3 regions of the Metabacillus sp. GQ13 genome follow, and region 2 is predicted to be linked to each of the others. Evidence: riboswitches for the same ligand, from Rfam matches in the RefSeq annotation. Region 2 holds a riboswitch; each other region holds the start of a gene.
What was found. A riboswitch is a leader RNA that binds a small molecule or an ion and turns the genes downstream of it on or off. The one in region 2 is predicted to bind ZMP and ZTP.

Region 1 (6,251 bases), on a different contig from region 2:
GCTTCTTTGAAATAAGGTGCTGCAATCAACAGACCACTTATAAATTGACTAGAAATATTCCCCGAAAGTCTGATCTCGCCACCCAATAATGCTTTTCCTTTAATTAACAACGGATAATAACCTTCATCGCTTAAATAGTTGATTTCAGCGCCAAGCTCCTTTAAAGCGTTTATTAATTGAGATATGGGTCTTTTGCTCATGCTCTCACTCGCTTCAATTTCCCATTTCCCTTCACCAGATACTGCTAATGCTCCAGGTAAAAATCTTGCTATCGTACCTGCTGCACCAATATACAAACTACTTGATTCCCATTTACCACCCTTGCCCTCAATGAAAGCTGTCTCATTTTCTATGTCTATATGGATACCCAATCTTTTTAAAGAGTCTAGACACCAATACGAATCATCACTTTTTAAAATACCTGACACTTTTGATTTTCCATTAGCTAAAGCACTTATAATTAAAGCTCTGTTCGTTAAACTTTTACTACCAGGAATCGTAATCGAGCCGTCTATTTTGCTTTTACTTGGTGACACGGTTACAGTATTTACATCTTTTAATGGAGTCCAGGGACTTCTGGCTTTTAAATCGAATTTATCCTTTTCCAACTTGCAACCACTCCTTATTTACTGAATCATGATAATCTTCTGTCCATTTAGTATAAATTCAATTAAGATATAAATGAAATCACTATTTCCGATAACAGTTATAGGTGGGATCTATATCGTGACATTAGACTTATATCGAGTATTTTATATGACAGCAATGGAAAAAAACTTCAGTAAAGCTGCAAAAAAATTATACATTACACAACCAAGTGTCAGTCACTCAATTAGGCAATTAGAAGATAAACTAGGGGTTTCACTATTTGTTAGAACCTCAAAAGGAGTAACAATAACCAATGAGGGTGAAATTTTATTTGGCTATATTAAACAAGCTTTCGACTTAATTGATAGCGCAGAGCTGAAGATTTCAAAGTTACTAAATTTAGAAAGTGGACAGGTTACAATCGGAGGAAGTGATTCAACCTTTAAGCATTTTTTGTTACCTCATATACAAATATTTCAAGACAACTTTTCAGAAATTCAGATTAAACTTCAACATGGTTCTACGCCTCAGATAGTAGAAAAATTAGCAAATGGACTTATTGATATTGGCATCATTCATTTACCAATTGATCAAAGTCAAATAAATACAACTGATTATATTAGTATTAAAAGTACCTTTATTGTAGGGGGGAAATATAAAAAATTAGCGAACAAAACGATTTCTCTCAAAGAAATGTTGAACTTTCCAATCATTTCTTTTTCAGATAAAAGTAGTTCAAGGTTTTTTCTAGATCAAATATTTCAATCTCAAAGGTTAAATGTAAAACCCGATATTGAGGTAGGAAGTGTTGAATTGTTGATTGAATGTGCCAAAATTGGAATGGGGATTGGGTTTGTCACTAAAGAATTGGTTTTAAAAGAACTATCAGAAGGTGAATTATTTGAAGTATGTTTAAAAGAAAAAATAGAAGACAGAAAAATTGGATTAATAACAAAACAAGGTATTCCTCTCTCAGTCGCAGCTAATAAGTTTTTTAATCATTTAATAGAAACCGAACATTAATGAATTATTAGATAGGGTCTTATTTCATATTCCATTTCTTTTTTAACGTCTTTTAATTCTATTTCTTCCCTATCATTTTATTAGAGCAATACATGGCTTTTACGCAAGTACCCATCAGCTCAAAGACATTATTACCTCACCATTTATTATTTGTCATAAAGAAAATGTTCTTTGGATCAAGCGGAAGGAATAGTTGAGTACTACTAGGGTATGAAAAAGAATATATATTGATTCTAAGTCTTTTGCTTAGATTGTACGAGGAAATGGTCCACTAAATTGCTGCAAAATAGACCAAAAAAGATAACTACGAATTCTATAAGTGTGAATATATAACAGCAATAACAAGAAAAATTGCAATGATACTGGTAAAGATTAAGGAGTTCTTACGAGAGGTATTTGCTTCCTTAATATCCCTCCAATTAATGGGTTTAATTCCACTTAGCCAAAACACCAAAATAGTTGATAAAAAGATCGCATTAATATTAATTAAAAGCATTAATAGAGGCATTAACGCTTCCTTCCATTGTCCAGCTCCAACCATCATACCTAACACAACAGTTGGCGGTAAAACAGCCAAGGAGACCATCACTCCAACTAACTGTCCATGTGAACGTTTAACAAATGATAAAGCTCCCGCGGCTCCGGCTACGGTTGCAACAATAATATCTATAATTTGTACATTTGTTTGTGAAAGAAACTCATTGCTGTTCACTGGTAGATCAAAATAATAACCAAATAAAACAGCGATCGTAAATGGAATTGATAGACCAAAAAGAGACGTAATAATTGATTGTTGAGCGAGCTTTTGATCACCTAAAATAGAGGCAAATGAAATTCCTAGAATAGGGCCAATTGCTGGATCGATGACATTCGCACCTATAACAAAACCAGGACTGTTTTGGATGATCCCGACTGTAGCTATAATTGCAGCAAAAATAGTAAACCAGGTAAAACTAGGGTTAATCTTACCTGAGGAACGAACAATTTCATATAATTCATGTTTACTAGCTCGCTCAAGTTCTTTTGTATCATTTGTTTCATTTAGCTCATTATATTCACTAGGGAAATATGCTTTAACGGAAAATAACATGATTTGAAAATCATCATTTTTTTTAGACGCTTTTTCTAGATAGTTTAAAATTTTTTCTGCGTCTTCTTTTTCAACTAAAATTCGAATAAGTTTATTATTGTCTTTTACATTAGTGATCCAATATGAAACGATAGGGAAATTATGTAAAATACTATTTGAAAATTCAAAATTGCTTGGTGAATATACTTCTATCAACTGTAACTCCATATTCATCCTCCAGAACCAAGTCTGCCATTTCTCAATATTATTTATTATTCACCTTTGTTAGATGTAATAATACAAAAGAACTAATGGAACCTCCTTATACCTTTTCTTAATATTTAGAGGGAAAGCATAAATCATCACCTAGTTTTCTTTTTTATACCAAAGTGATCTCACTCTTTCCGAAGATGTATTTTGTAACCTAGTAGTTCTAATAGATATCCTCATACGTAATCCCTGTTGGATTGAGCAAGGATTTCACCAAATCATGTTAGGTTTTTTCGGTGTCAATGGCCCGTAACCCTTCCTCTATTTTCTACCGAACGTTTTAACATACGATGCACCAATCTGCTTCTGTAAAATGTGATGAACCAACTCGTTTAAGATTTTAAAAGGTTTCCTAATAAAAATTGTTTTTCAGCTTTATTTAGTTTTCTATTTACAATTTTCTGAATCTCATAATTAAAAGAATCCGTCCGCCCCTACCACTCACTGTTAATTACTGTACCATCTAAATCAAATAATACACCTCTGAATCTACCTACATCATTACTCAACTCAACCTTTCTCTTTTTGTCTAAACTCTGATTTAAGTTGTACCTATTCAAACAATGGGTAAGAAATTCCTTTTCCAATAAAGCTGCAACCTTTAATGAATATTGAAAAGTGCATGATAACACTTTTCATATTAATAAACACCTTTTTTATTGACATTAATCCCCTTTATGTTATCTTGTTCTTATATAGGAGATAGGCACAGTAACTGACGACATTTGTGGAAATGACCACAAGGAAGCTGTGTTTTATAAGGTCGGGTCGTCTGGGCAGAGATAAGGATTATAATCCTTATCTTTTTTTTATTATATTATCAGGAGGCGACGACGTTATGGAAAAATTAATTTTGGATGGGAATATCGTAGCGCAAGAAATGAAAGATAGCTTGAAAGAACGGATTGATATTTTAACAAGTAAGGGTACCATACCCTGCCTTGCAACGATTTTAGTTGGTAATAATCCTTCTTCAGAAACATACGTAAGAATGAAAGGGAATGCCAGTAAGAGAGTAGGTATTAAATCTATCCGTGTCCAATTGCCTGAAGATATAGGAACGAAAGAGTTGTTAAATGAAATTGAAGCACTAAACAATGATAATTCTATTCATGGTATCCTTTTACAACATCCCGTTCCTTCACACATTGATGAGCGTATGGCTTTTGAAGCAATTGATTTACGAAAAGATGTAGATGGTGTTACAAGTGCAGGGTACGGTCAAACAGCATTAGGCTTTGGAAGATATCCCTCATGTACACCTGCAGCAATTATGAAAATTTTAGAATACTATCAGATAGAAATTGAGGGAAAACATGTAGTCGTAGTTGGTAGAAGTCCAATCTTAGGTAAACCAGTTTCGGCATTACTTCTCAATAAAAATGCGACTGTTACAACGTGTCATTCCAAAACTTCCAATTTACCCACAATATTAAAACAAGCAGATATTGTTGTAGCAGCGGTAGGAAAGCCTAAATTTATTCAAGGAAACTGGTTAAAGGATGGTTCAGTTGTTTTAGATGCAGGTTATAACAAAGGAAATCTCGGTGATATTGATTATGAGACTTGCTATAAAGTTGCAAGTGCAATAACCCCAGTACCAGGTGGCGTTGGTCCAGTAACAATCGCTACATTGCTGAAACATACGGTTGAATCAGCAGAAAATGTCTAAATTTAATTTTAATTTTGCTTGCTCTCTCGTTACGTAATAACCTTTCATTTTTTTCTTGAAGTATCTCTTTTTAAACAGAGATACTTCAAGAAAAGGATAGACAATCTAAAAAAACTCCACCCTTGACTCCAAAATAATAGGTGAATTTCAAATTCCCTTAACTAATGTGGTCTGAATAACTTAAAATCGATTGTTTATATTTCATATTCATATATCCTTATATTATCCTAGGAGTTACCAGAGGTTTTAGAATAACAATTTAAACCGCTCACAAAAAGGACTTTCTAATTTTGTCCTACATATAAAAAAGCAATTGATCATTTTCAGTATTAGAATAACACGACTAAAGTCATTTAAAAGATAAAATATACATAATCCGTAGGTACGCTTCGTTCACCTTGTTGATGAAGCATCGCTGACACATTACCACGATGGTAGGTTCCATGATTCACTACATGGTGAATAAGATCGGCAAGTATGAACTCACTACGACCATATTCAGGATGCTCAGTAATGATAATTCGATCTGGATCATGCTGCTCAGAAAAAAAACTGTAAAATTCTTCTGAAAGTGCATTATAGAACGCTTCAAGTTCATCTATTGACGCCCCTGATGCTTCTGACTGTCGACGTTCAACTTCTCTAACAGTATCATGGAAACTTCTTTCTTTCATCGTTTCCAGCCAGGTAATATCTGTTGCGTAAAGGTGAATCAGAACATCTGAGATAGATGAGAAAACACTTTTAACAGTCTCGTTATACACACTTTCAGGTAGTTGCTTTAAGTGTTGGATCACTTGTTGGTTAGCCCAAACGTGGTAATCGTACATTTTCTTTGCTCGGTTATTTTCCATTAGCTCACTCTTCTCTGTTTTAATTTGTTTACCTTTTATCAATGGATTTCCCTATAGCTCTATTCAACACAATAATTTTTTATCCTTCTTTCTGGACTTTTTTCGTCCAACTGTTTTGTATAAATTTAGTAGAATAATCAGTATCCTCTAAGGGGAATTCACTTAAAACATGCGATGTTTTTCCCACATACACTCAAAAATGTAGACCAGGTATATTTCCCCTGCTCATTATTTGAATAACTAAGGGTTGATTTGTTTTCTACTCTTTCTTACCTTTATTCCGCCAAATAGAATAAAAAAATCCCTCCATTATCACAATAGGATTTTTGATCAAACTTTTATAAATTATCATTTTTATCCAAAATATATATCGTTCATCTTTTTTCAAAACGGTGCAATTTTATTACAACCGGATAAAAAGATACACCAATGAGAAAAAACCACCCTTTAAGGATGGTCCTCAAATTACTACTACTTTTTCTTTTGGATTTAATATGGGTACGGAAAATAAGGATACGGATAGAAATATGGGTACGGTCTTAAAAATAAAAAATTTAATAATGGGAAACGGAATCGACGGAATCGACGAAATCTCCTTCTTCCATAGCCATATTGCCTATTTGTACCATCGTTTAACTCTTCTTCATCGATTTCCTCTGGTACTAACATTGTCACGTTATTTTCGTCCATATCTGTGATAATACCTTCTATATCTGATCCATCTTGCATTTTTGCTTGAACATGGTAGTTCATATACTCTCTACATTGTTTTTTT
Region 2 (6,251 bases):
AAATTCACTTTTTGCATCACTATAATAAATAGATTGAACTTTTTTTTCCTCATTATTGTTTGTGATTTCAACCCATACGTTAACACCTCCTGCTCCACCACCATATGGTTCATAATAGGCATTAGCTGTGTATTCTTCAGTGGGTGATGTTACAGGTCCAGGTCCCTTTTGGATAAATTCTCTATCAATTTCACTAAATGTATAAAAGTATATTTTATATAAATAGATTGAAGATACCAGAACAACCCCAGACAAGGTTGCAATCAGTATTTTTTTAGGCAAAGGTTTCTTTTTTATGAAAGAAATTATTATTTTTGCACATAAAATTAAAAATAATATAACGGTAATGATAGAAATCAAGAAACCAAATAAAATTAAAATCATAATCCCTCCCATTCTTGCATTCAATGACAATCAGCTCTAATACTGATAATTTTGCAATACACTTTTTCAAGTAATCTGCCACTTTAGTTCAACAAGAAAGTGCGCCACCCCATCTTGAAATAATGCCTCGAGTAACTTTAAGTACATTTGTTGATAATCTTTTTTTATGGTTTCACAGCATCAATAATGATAGACGGAAAAACAAGTTTATTTCCTTGGTTTCGAGGGTCATACTTCTTGGAACGAAAAATCATACCATTAACTCTATCCCAATAATTGTGATGAAAATTTCCTTCTTCATCACAATACTCAAGTAACTTAACTACATATCCACTGGTTTCAAACATTTTCTTCAACGTTTTATAATTATGGACAATTTTATGACTGGCTGCTGCATGGTCATTTGTACCAGGTCCTCCCACCTGTACAATATTTTGGTAGGAATCATCAGGAAAATAGCCATCAGGTACTGCACAACGAATATATCCAGAAGGTTTTAGATACTTTAAACACATATTCGCAGCCTCCTCACCTTCCGCATAAGTAAGATGTTCCCATACGTGTTCAGCTAAAATCGCTGTTATTGAACCTTTATCAAACCTGTTTCGCCACGTATTTTCATCTATTAAACTTAATTCTTCTTCCTGTGTATGTATCCATCCAGGATTATTAACATACTCCCCTGCTCCGATAACTACTTTTATATCGTCTATAATTTTAATTCATTTGTTTTCACCCCTAATTATTGGTATCACTTATCCTTTCATAAATAAGAAATTTTATAATTGGATTTCTATTCTCTTCTGCACAATCTATTATAAAAGGCTTTTGACAAGGAATTTGGTTAGTTCAAACGTATATCATACATTTCGACAAATTAGATCATTTTTCCTCTTCTTGTTCAACTAACCTGCACGTTTAGTTGAATAAAAAAATTGCCCTTTTTAAACAATCGCACCTTTAGCTTAATAAAGACCTCCTTTTTTTATCACTAAAAGTTTGCAATATCTACATAGATACCATAAACCCCATAAACTCTATGATATTTTTAAAAATCAGAGAATATTTGACGACTCTCATCACAATATTTACTTTTCAAGTCACCTTTAGTTGAATTAACACTAACAAGAACGCCTTAAATTTAGAAGTCTTGTTAGTAATGTTCTTATTTTATATTGGGTTGGCATTATTTAAAATTAGTTACTTAGCTATCTATAAACTTCTGACTAAATATACTTTTCACGAAAGGGTTTACAGATAGATTTTCTAAATTCTGAACGTCAAACCATTTCGCACCCAATGAATCTTGACCATCACCATCTGTTACATATGACTTAACTTGTCAACACTACATCATAAATAATCCCTATGTGATGCATTTCCTCTAATTCAGCATTCTGAATAGGATAAATTAGTGTGTATGACAATGAAGTTCTTATTATTCCATGCAATTCTGTATACCTGATTCTTCTTCAAATTCTCTAATTAGTGTCTGGTAAGGTTCTTCACCGAATTCAATTGACCCACTTGGCAAATCCCATTTTTCTTTAAGTGTCTTTTGGCCTTTTTTATTAGAAGCACTTTATCGTTCTTCACCCAAACACCCTATACTCCAATATGAGTATATTTCTGCATAGCATAGCCAACGCTTCCTCCACCATTACGAAAATATATTTTTATAAACTCTTTTGCTCTTACTATCCGTACTGTCTAAGTAACGGTACCTTGCCTAATTTAAAGCGAGTTATACTAAACGTGTTCAGAAATCGCAACCTACATAATACATGTTGAGATAAACATTTTAGTAATCAGCCACTATCTAATTAAATATTTCCTATTGGACTCCTGCAAATCCCCATTGAAATACCCTTACGATTAATGATTTTTTTCAGATTCACAATAGCATTTCCTTGATAAACTTGTTCCATAATATTTTCTATTTTTTCGTTTTCTTGTTTACTTACTTTTTGCTTCATAAGAATTTTTTGAAACCATTGCCTAATTTCTGCCGGGGAAACATTCCCAGCAATGGAAGAAAGGCGATCATATCCATGTAATACTTTTTCTTCTAAATCCACTTCTCCACCAGCATAAAAATATAAATCATTTTTATGCATACCGCTTTTTATTCGTTCAACTTTTTCTTTATTGCCTGCATCTTTTATTCCAACCACTAAGTCTATCTTACTTAATAGAATAATAGTCTTCTCTGATAAATCAAATCCAGTTCTTTTTGGATTGTTATATAAAATTGTTGGTTTATTACTAAGGTGCATAATTCTCTTTGTATAAACGAATGCTTCTTCTTGTGTCGGTATAACATACGGTGGATACCCAAGCATGATACCGGATATTTTTGTCTGACGAATCTTTTCAGCTAATTCCTCTGACTCTTTCTGTCTAATTGAAGCCACACCAAATATAATTTCCATATTACTAATGAGTTCTTCTTCCAGTTCTAAACCGTTTATTATTTCAATTTTCTCTTGAATGTTTAAACTATGCTGTTCTCCAGTAGTTCCAGAGACGAGAACAGATTTTACTCCTTGTTTATAAAGGTCTCTTATATGGTTAATTGTCCCTTGAGTATTTAAAGATTCATCTTCAAAAAAAGCTGTTGGCACGGCAATATGAACTTTTTCTGTCAGCATTATGTTATCCCCTTTATCCTTTTTATCTACTTAAAATAAACTAACCCTATAGCCATCCATGCAGCAGAAATATCGTGGCTGCACCACAGAGAATGAAAATATGTCGAACTGTCCATACTGAATCTTAATCCAGTCAATCCAATCCATAGTTCCATTAATTACGGCTTACTCTATTTTTTAAAACGAATGAGATGGGTCTACTTTGATGTTGTCATTTTTCGGAGTTATAGAAGTTAATTTTCATAGTAGTTGAAGAACGATACAAAGTTTCACAAACTTACTTTTTAATAGAAAAAGATGTGATAACAGCATTTACTCAGCAACTATAAACCTCATTGACTTAACAATCTATTGTCGTAATAAATGTTACACGATGATAATCAGGAATGAAAAAGTCTCTATCGAAGCTAACCAAGTCAAACCCTATATTTTGATAAAAGTATATAGTTGATTCATTTCCAGGATGACCTAATGTATAAAGAATGACTTTTTTTCCACCTAAGTCTTTGACCCTCATACAAATTGAATGTATTAATGCTTTTCCGATTCCCTTTCGCTGAAACTCCTTCTTTATAACAACTCCAACTATTTCATAAAAACCTGTTACATTATCAAAAATATATCCTGCATGACCAATTATCTCATCAGTTTCCGTACAAGCAACATAATAACCATTTATGTCACTATCGGCTTTTGGATTTAAGAAGTTACTCCAACGTGTAGAGTATTTATCTATAATTAACCTTGGGAACTGTAAAGGATGTTCTTCCATAACTTTTTTAACAGCATTTAGGTCCTTGTTTTCTAAAATTCGAATGTTCATGTTTATCCTCCCTTATATACTACTAAACACTAATAACTAAATCTTCCAATCGTACTCCATGAGATTGGCTGCCTCCACTGCTCTTTCTTTCCCTAATAACTTCCCAACAACATACCAGGACATATCGATACCTGCGGACCCCCCGCAGATAGAATGATTTTCCCATTATCTATATATCGTGAATTCTCTATTATTTCGGCAGATTCAGGAGCAACCTCCCTTAATTCATTAATAGCATTTCGATTTGTTGTTAGCTGTAATTCGTCTAATAAATTTGCTTGAGCTAATAATAAAGCCCCTGTACAAACAGATAAAACGAGTTCAACTTTATTCAAAATTTCATTAATCCAGTTGATGATTTTTTGATTGTGCATTTCTTTTCTTGCACCCCAACCACCAGGAATAATTAGTATGTCGGGAGTGGAGCAATTATAAATTGAGTAGTTAGAGTTTATACTTAGGTTCCCTAATGCATTAACAGGGAGTTTTTCTTCAGCTACCGTATATACAGAAACATCCGTTCCTCTTTTACTCCCTGCAAGAAACACTTCATACGGACCCGTAAAATCCAAAATTTCAACATTTTCATAAATCAAAATTACTACTTTTCTTGACTTTTTAGCGTTTTTCATCCAACCTTCCGCTATAAAACAATAAAAAAGTATTTGGAATATCCAAATACTATGCCCAGGCGTGCGACTATATAGTATGTACTCCCCCGTGGTTTGCCACATTACGCCAGTTATACACACCAAGATTCTACTTTAATTTATTTTTATCACGCTTTTCTGAATAGTTAAAGTATATGTTGTCTTCAAATTCGATATTGAACTAAATTTTCCCGTTGAATAAGGAAATAAGTATTGAACTTCCTTTGTAGGTCTTGTCCAATTTTCTGTGGAAAAGCTAAAGAAGAATATTATTGACACTCAATATACAAATTCCTTAATATCCATTTTAAGTTTTCCGTTCTCCTTAAAACCAGTTATTTTTATATTTGCAAAACCAGAATAGCCTCTTTCGATGTAACCAGCAATATATTCTGTATGTATATTACCTTTTTTATCTTTGTATTCTAATACCATAGCTGCTTCATCAAAATCTTCATTAGAATTTTCCCCATGGCTAATATTAAATTTATATCTCTCTCCTGGTTTTAAAGTTGGTATCTTAACATCTGACTTAATTTCATCATAAGTTATATATAATCCTGAAATCTCTTTATTCGTTTGATTTTTCACCTTAATATCAACGCCAACCTGAAAAAGAAAATTAATGATAAATATTACTAATGTTACTGGGATTATTAAAGACGCTAACACAATTAATATTTTTTTCACCATTCATCTCTCCTAATACTAGTTTATTAAACAAAAGGTACAACCTTTTTCCCCTACACTCTAAATTAACGAAATTAAATATAAAAAGTTTGATTCTTGCTCAACTATCCTGTCCCTTTAGTTGAATTACGATAAAGAAAAAAAGCTGCCATAGTAACCCATTATTTTCTTAGACTCTTGCAACCGTTAGTTATACATAAAGATTTACACAATAATTGCAGATTATATAAATGATGCATCAATAAGATATTATTTTTTATTTTTCAGTTCTAAAAGTATAGGTGCTACATTTAGTAAGATAGAAACAATTGTCAGAAACCATAGCGCCTTTTCCATAGTAGGTACAACATCCAATAAAGCCGACCAATCTTCACCTTTTACCCAATTAGATAAGAGGCTATGTTCTGCACAGAGTGTCAATGCTGTAAATGATAATCCCATTGCCATCGCAAGTTTATAATCTTTTCCTGTTTTATACATAAAAAGATTTATAAAAGTTGCTACTATAGCAATAAGTCCTAATATTAACCACATAATTATACCTCCATTATATTTTTATTTAAGGAACATTTATCTACAAATATATATATAAAAGTCCAGTTATCTTATTTCGAAATCTGGCCCGTTAGTTGAACAACGTAAATAGATTTGTAAAATTAACGGTTTAAAAGTGATGAAAAATCATTAAAAGTATTTAATACATCATCACCTAATGGATGAGCAAATTCTTGAGTTTTTAAAGGCAATATTCCTTCCTTTTCAAGTTGTTGCAGATACTTTTGAAATTCTGTATCAATAACTTCGATATACTCTTTTAGCTTAAATTGATATTTAAATATACCATCTGGATAATAGCTTATATGTTCAATAAAAAGGTTTGTACTATCACTGGAAAATTTATAGTAATCAGAGTTTCCGTGACAATAAAATTCTGCCTCACTGATTTCTCCCTTATATAAAGAGGAAAGAGTTAAGAAAAAATGTGGGATTGCTACAAAACCTATACCTGATTTAAAACTAAATAACTGTGTGTCACTCGAAACGTCAAATTGA
Region 3 (6,251 bases), on a different contig from region 2:
AACATGATAATTCTCCATACCTTTCAACATGGTAAAATGATTGGAACCATTAAATTGCTTATATGAAGGTAACCATGTGTGATGTTGTTGGATGATGCTTATTTTTCTATTGATTTTTTTATTAAATAACCAATTCTTAAATTCTTCCTTTGTCATAAGTAAATACTGTCCTTGCATGGCATAACTTTTTGGAGGAATCTTTAATTTTTGTCCTATGTAAATTAAATCAGATGAAAGTCCGTTTGTAACTTTTAGGTCTTTTACAGAAATACCATATTCATTTGCAATTCTCCCTAAATAATCTCCAGATTTGACCACATGAATGTTGCTAAATGTATTTCCAGTTGCATGAGCAGGGGAGATATTCACTATCAATAACATAAACAATAACAAACTAACTCCAATCACAATTTTTTTGTTCATTTTTCAATCCTTTCATTGTGTTATCACGGAAACTGAAAATACCGGTAACACACGTATTCATTTTATTTGTTCTATAATAATAGTGTGGAAAACAGCCGTGTAATTATCCTGGTTATTTATTGTTAAATTAGTGTAGAGTGGTTTCTGCTTTACTTTTCATAGTGTTAGTTGGTGTTAATTCCTCAAGCTTGTTTTCTGTACAAAGCAATGTACACGTTTTTTAAGTAGATTTTCTTGCTCTTTTCACTAAGCAACAAACCTTTAGAAAAGAGCCTTCCTCAAACACAAAAAAGCACCTCCAATTGTGAAATGTGTCCAACAATTGCGGTGCAGTTTCTAAGCTATATACGCATTTTTAAATAGCGAATGAGTGATTACCGATTGTCTTAATCACTTCACGAGTAAAAATCCAATCACTTGTTGCCGTTTCAGGGTTATAGAAGTAGAGTAATTCATTATCTTTTTCTTGATTTGTCAGAGCTTCTTGAACAGCTTTAACGGCTTCCTTATTTGCCGAATCGTCAATTGAACCATTTTGCACGGGTTCAAAAGCATTCTCTTCGTAAATCACTTCCTTGACGGTATCAGGAAATTCTTTGTGTTCTACACGATTCAACACAACCGTTGCCACTGCTACTTTACCAACATATGGCTCACCTTTTGCTTCTGCGTGGACAAGACGAGCAATCAAATTCTCTTCTTTGTTTGAGATTGTTAGAGAATTATCTTTTTTTTCAATCATAGTCATTGGTGAATGTTCTATTTTTTCTTTATTAAAAAAACGACCATCTATAATTTCAGTTTCATTCTGGTTTAACTGATATTTTTCAAATAATATTTGTAAAGTGTCACCTGTTTGTATAGTGTCTTCTGCTTCAGCACTTATTTTAGATATAGGAAAAATACTAAATGAACCAATTACTAAGGTGATCGTAGTAAATAAGATTACTATCTTTTTCATTTTGTAAACCTCCTGTTTATTTTATTAGAATAAATTCAGGGCCATTTACAAGACTAACAGGTTTACAAGGGTAACACATTAGTGAATTAATGGAAGTTTTTCCATTTGTGTGAAATCACAAATGTGAAAAAAGTCTCAACTCCATAAAGGAATTGAGACTTAAATAACTATTATTCATTTGTTCCATTAACAGGTTTAAATAATCCTGGTTGTAACGACACCTTCAAAATGTTGAATTTTCCCTTCTAGAGCAGGAATGATATCAGCAGTCACTTCATTGTCAATGTCAATCATCGTATATGCATATTCTCCACGACTTCTGTTTACCATGTCAGCGATGTTCAAATTATAACCTGATACAGCTAGTGTGATTTGCCCAACCATGTTCGGAACGTTTTCATGGAAAGCAACCAAACGTCGTTTCCCCGTATAAGGTAGGGAAGCGTTTGGGAAATTCACTGAGTTTTTAATGTTTCCTGTTTCTAAAAATTCCTTTACTTGACGAGCAGCCATGATCGCACAGTTTTCCTCTGATTCTTGAGTAGAGGCACCAAGATGTGGAATTGGAACTGTGTTTTTCATTTTCAAGACATTTTCATTCGGGAAGTCTGTAATATACTTACCAACTTTTCCGCTTTCAAGTGCAGCTTCCATATCCGTTTCATTCACAAGTTCTCCTCGTGAAAAGTTAAAAATATGAACGCCTGGCTTCATGATATCAAAAGTTTCTTGGTTAAACATTCCTTTTGTTTCTTCAGTAAATGGAACATGTACAGTAATATAATCTGAATTAGCAAACAATTGCTCAATCGTCATAGCACGCTGTACGTTGCGTGATAAGTTCCAAGCTGTATTAACAGAAATGAACGGGTCAAAACCAATTACATCCATGTCCAAATCTAGTGCATCATTCGCAACTAGTGCACCAATTGCACCTAAACCAATTACACCTAGCGTTTTTCCTTTAATTTCTTTACCAACGAATTGTTTTTTACCTGCTTCTACAAGCTTCGGAATTTGTTCTCCTTGACCTTCTAACGTGTTTGTCCAAGCAACACCAGCAAAAAGATTACGAGATGAAGCAATTAATGTAGCAAGAATCATTTCTTTTACAGCATTGGCATTAGCACCAGGTGTATTAAAAACTACAATTCCTTGCTCTGTACATTTGTCAACTGGGATATTATTGACACCAGCACCAGCACGTGCGATCGCTTTTAAATCATTACCGAGTTCAAATGTGTGCATGTTAAAGCTACGAAGAACAATTGCATCAGGATTTTCACTGTCATTATCGATCTTAAATTTATCCTTAGTGAAAACATTTAGCCCGCTTTCTGCAATATTATTTAATGTTTTGATTGTGTTTATTCTTTCTGTAATTAATGTGCTCATGTTATTTGCTCCTCGTTATCTATATTTTTTACATTCCCTAAATTAATGAATTTCTTTATTAATTTAAAGACGTTATGACTTTCTATCCTAATAAACAGAAAGAGGTAAGGAATACTTCCCTTACCTCTGCCCAGGCGAACGGCTACGACACTATGTGCTCCCTCACGGTTATCCGCGTTTCGCCAGTTACACATAGTCATTAGATTGCTTTTATTTTATCAAATTATTAAGAAATCTTCAACATCAATTTTTAAGATTATACATATCCATTCATTTAAGATATCTATACCTTTAAATATCTTGTTTTAATCGTTTCATATTCTTAACAACCAGTTTGTAGTGCTAAACAATATATATAAGAAAGACTGTTCCCCTAAAAAATGTTATCTTGGTAATATGAACTTTTTTATGTACTTAGCTGCCCTTTTCGCATAATTAGCTTATAATTTCACCTAAAAAATACAACGATCGATTTTTTTAGCTTTGAAAGCAACATACTTTTGAAAAGCCATTAGAAAAAACCGATGGGACTCCCATCGGTTCTATTTCACACAAAACATTCTAATAAATCTATACTTCCACAACTTCCAAATCTTCACTAGTTTCTGTTGTTTCTTCTGTTGTTTCTTCTGTTGTTTCTTCGGTTGTTTCTTCGGTTGTTTCTTCGGTTGTTCCTTCGGTTGTTCCTTCTGTTGTTTCTTCTTCAACTGCTATCATTGCATGAACTGCAGAATTGACAGATGCATGTAATTTCGCTTTTTCACTTGCATTCTCATTCGCCTGTGAATTTTCTTTGTTTGTCACGGATTTACTTACTTTTACTGCTTCCTCAATAACTTCTGATAGCTCTTCTTCAATTGCTTCTGGTTTCACTTCTACAACAGGTTCAACTTTTACTTCTGATTGTCCTTCTTCTGTTGCTGCTTCTTCAACTACTACCTTTGCATGTATTGCAGAGTTGGCAGATGCATGTAACTTTGCTTTTTCATTAGAATTAACACTTGCATGTGAATTCACTTTGTTTGCTACAGATTTTTTTACTTCTATTACTTCTTCTATAACTTCTGTTTGCTTGTCTTCAACAGATTCTGATTTCACTTCTCTAACAGGCTCAACTTCTGCTTCTGTTGTTTCTTCATCAACTGCTATCGATGCATGTACTGCAGAGTTGGTAGATGCATGTAATTTCGCTTTTTCACTAGCATTTTCATTTGCTTGTGAATTTACTTTGTTTGCTACAGATTTTTTCACTTTTACTACTTCTTCTATAACTTCTGTTTGTTCTTCTTTAACTGGTTCTGGTTTCACTTCTACCTCAGGCTCAACTTCTGCTTTCGCTTGTACTGCAGAATTAATTGAAGCATTTGCTTTTGCACTCGCACTTGCATTTTCACTAGCATGAGCTTTTTCTTTATTTACTGATGTTTTTGTTTGTGCTGCAACTTTATTATTATCTGAGATTTTCACTGTATTAACTTCTTTTGGAGCACCTAGAGCTGCCTCACTTATATGCCCTCCTACAAAAACTCCAACTGAAATTACTCCTGCTAATACAAATGTTTTTACTGCAATCTTATTAATTTTCATTATATACCTCTCCTTTTTTAGTCGTTAGTACCATTTAATACTACATACACGTCTATAAAAAAGGAGTTGCTTGAGGTGGTTGCAAAGGAGGCGCATTAACCCATTGATTTCGATATGCAAATTCCCTAGAATCGAATGGTTGGAGTTGCTTTTGTTTCAAATAATTCTCCGCTTCTAGCAAATATTTATCAATGATGCTAGTTGTATTTTGCCCAAATCCTGTCCGATCCTTTGATGAACCTTCAGGAATTTTCGTGTTGTATGAGATGGGCACAACCATAATGTCACTTGGATATTTTCCCTTATTAGTAGGGATATCTTCTTTTTTCTCTACGATCTCAGGTTCTCCGTTCTGAGAATTCGATTCATTATTTGATGTCACGTTTTTATTATCTACTACCATTGCCTCAGAAGAATGAATCTCATTGTTATTAGGCTTTGTCTTCTGCTTTGAGAATTTTGGTTCTGGTACCTGACTTTTTTCAGGTAATACATTCTTAACAGCCTTGTTCTTCCCTACTTCATCTGATTTTTGTGCCTTTTCACTTGCTTGATCTGGTACCTTAACTGCCTTTTGTGCTTTTTCACTTGCTTGATCTGGTACCTTAACTGCCTTTTTGGCTTTTTCACTTGCTTGATCTGGTACCTTAACTGCCTTTTTGGCTTTTTCACTTGCTTGATCTGGTACCTTAACTGCCTTTTTGGCTTTTTCACTTGCTTGATCTGGTACCTTAACTACCTTTTTGGCTTTTTCACTTACTTGATCTGGTACCTTAACTGCCTTTTTGGCTTTTTCACTAACCAGTACTTGGATTGATTTCTCTATCTTTTTACTTGGCTGTGCTAAATTTTCTTTCTCAGTCTTTTTATTTGCATAATTTGAGACATTAATTTCTGACTTTGCTTTTGTAACTGGAGTAGAATTCTCGCTTTTCACAGATTTAACTATTTCAATTGCTTGACCATTTTGTGTACTTGGCTTTTGAGTTAATTCACTTTTCTCAGCGAATGCAGCAGTAGGGAACAAGATGACCGAACTTAAAATAACTCCTTTTAACAAGAGTCTCCATACGTGCATAATTTCACCACCTTTCTATGAAATAGTGCATGAATTATTTCGACTATACAATTCTTCATAATTCGACTTTTTGTGTCCGTATAGAGTAATAAGAGTATGAATCTTCTGTGATTATACCCATTTCTTATGACCTCACAAAAATTCATAGCAGTATAGAAGAAAAATGCTAGAAGTAGTATTAATAAGTGCTTGCCTATTTTCTCTAATAATCAGGTTGAGGTATAATCCTCACCTTTTTATACAAGCTAATTTAAAGAATGATTAAATAAGCAAAAGAAGGTGCCTTATGAAAAAACGTAGTTTTCAAATAATGATTATTTTAGCAATTTGCTTATCTGCTTGTTCCCAACAAAAAGAGGAACAAAAAAATATGACGATAGAAGAAACTAAAAAAGTAGATTTACAAAAAGGTGAGGAAATCGTGGGATATTTCAAAGAGACTAATCTCCCAATTACCGATACTAGAATGTATTCTGAAGAGGATGATCCAAATGAATTGTTAGGAAGACCAGGTGGGTACATAGGGAAAGTGGATTTCATAGATTCGAACGTCGTAAAAAAGATTGTAGATACTGAAACAAAAGAATACAGTTTATCGGAAGAGGAAATAAAAGAAACCATAAATAAAGAATTTGGTGTTGGAAATGGTGGTAGCTTTGAAGTTTTTAAAAATGAAGCTGATGCAAAAAAACGATTCGATTATGTTACGACAATTTCAAGTGAATTAGGTGGTGCTTTTGTTGAATATGGTTACCTAGAAAAGAATATATTTTTAAGGTTATCCAAAACTTTAACACCAACACAAGC

Region 1: another riboswitch for ZMP and ZTP. It lies ahead of AC6CHR_RS00780 (bifunctional 5,10-methylenetetrahydrofolate dehydrogenase/5,10-methenyltetrahydrofolate cyclohydrolase); the one in region 2 lies ahead of AC6CHR_RS24705 (DJ-1/PfpI family protein).
Region 3: another riboswitch for ZMP and ZTP. It lies ahead of AC6CHR_RS13410 (phosphoglycerate dehydrogenase); the one in region 2 lies ahead of AC6CHR_RS24705 (DJ-1/PfpI family protein).

What each region holds. Positions count from the first base shown of each region.
Region 1 is NZ_JCAXET010000001.1:136,286-142,536, forward strand. Features, by position in the region: gene aroA (3-phosphoshikimate 1-carboxyvinyltransferase) at 1-608, opposite strand, end outside; gene AC6CHR_RS00770 (LysR family transcriptional regulator) at 682-1,611, shown strand; gene AC6CHR_RS00775 (TIGR00341 family protein) at 1,925-2,908, opposite strand; ZMP/ZTP riboswitch at 3,652-3,735, shown strand; gene AC6CHR_RS00780 (bifunctional 5,10-methylenetetrahydrofolate dehydrogenase/5,10-methenyltetrahydrofolate cyclohydrolase) at 3,789-4,622, shown strand; gene AC6CHR_RS00785 (DinB family protein) at 4,976-5,518, opposite strand; gene AC6CHR_RS00790 (hypothetical protein) at 5,966-6,251, opposite strand, start outside.
Region 2 is NZ_JCAXET010000036.1:4,839-11,089, reverse strand. Features, by position in the region: gene AC6CHR_RS24730 (DUF5412 family protein) at 1-384, opposite strand, end outside; gene AC6CHR_RS24725 (class I SAM-dependent methyltransferase) at 549-1,106, opposite strand; gene AC6CHR_RS24720 (NUDIX domain-containing protein) at 1,823-1,918, opposite strand; gene AC6CHR_RS24715 (dihydrodipicolinate synthase family protein) at 2,208-3,035, opposite strand; gene AC6CHR_RS24710 (GNAT family N-acetyltransferase) at 3,376-3,858, opposite strand; gene AC6CHR_RS24705 (DJ-1/PfpI family protein) at 3,951-4,490, opposite strand; ZMP/ZTP riboswitch at 4,537-4,614, opposite strand; gene AC6CHR_RS24700 (hypothetical protein) at 4,788-5,198, opposite strand; gene AC6CHR_RS24695 (hypothetical protein) at 5,448-5,732, opposite strand; gene AC6CHR_RS24690 (hypothetical protein) at 5,855-6,251, opposite strand, start outside.
Region 3 is NZ_JCAXET010000009.1:215,961-222,211, reverse strand. Features, by position in the region: gene AC6CHR_RS13420 (LysM peptidoglycan-binding domain-containing protein) at 1-423, opposite strand, end outside; gene AC6CHR_RS13415 (cell wall hydrolase) at 779-1,384, opposite strand; gene AC6CHR_RS13410 (phosphoglycerate dehydrogenase) at 1,580-2,779, opposite strand; ZMP/ZTP riboswitch at 2,901-2,979, opposite strand; gene AC6CHR_RS13405 (hypothetical protein) at 3,350-4,366, opposite strand; gene AC6CHR_RS13400 (hypothetical protein) at 4,419-5,444, opposite strand; gene AC6CHR_RS13395 (hypothetical protein) at 5,731-6,251, shown strand, end outside.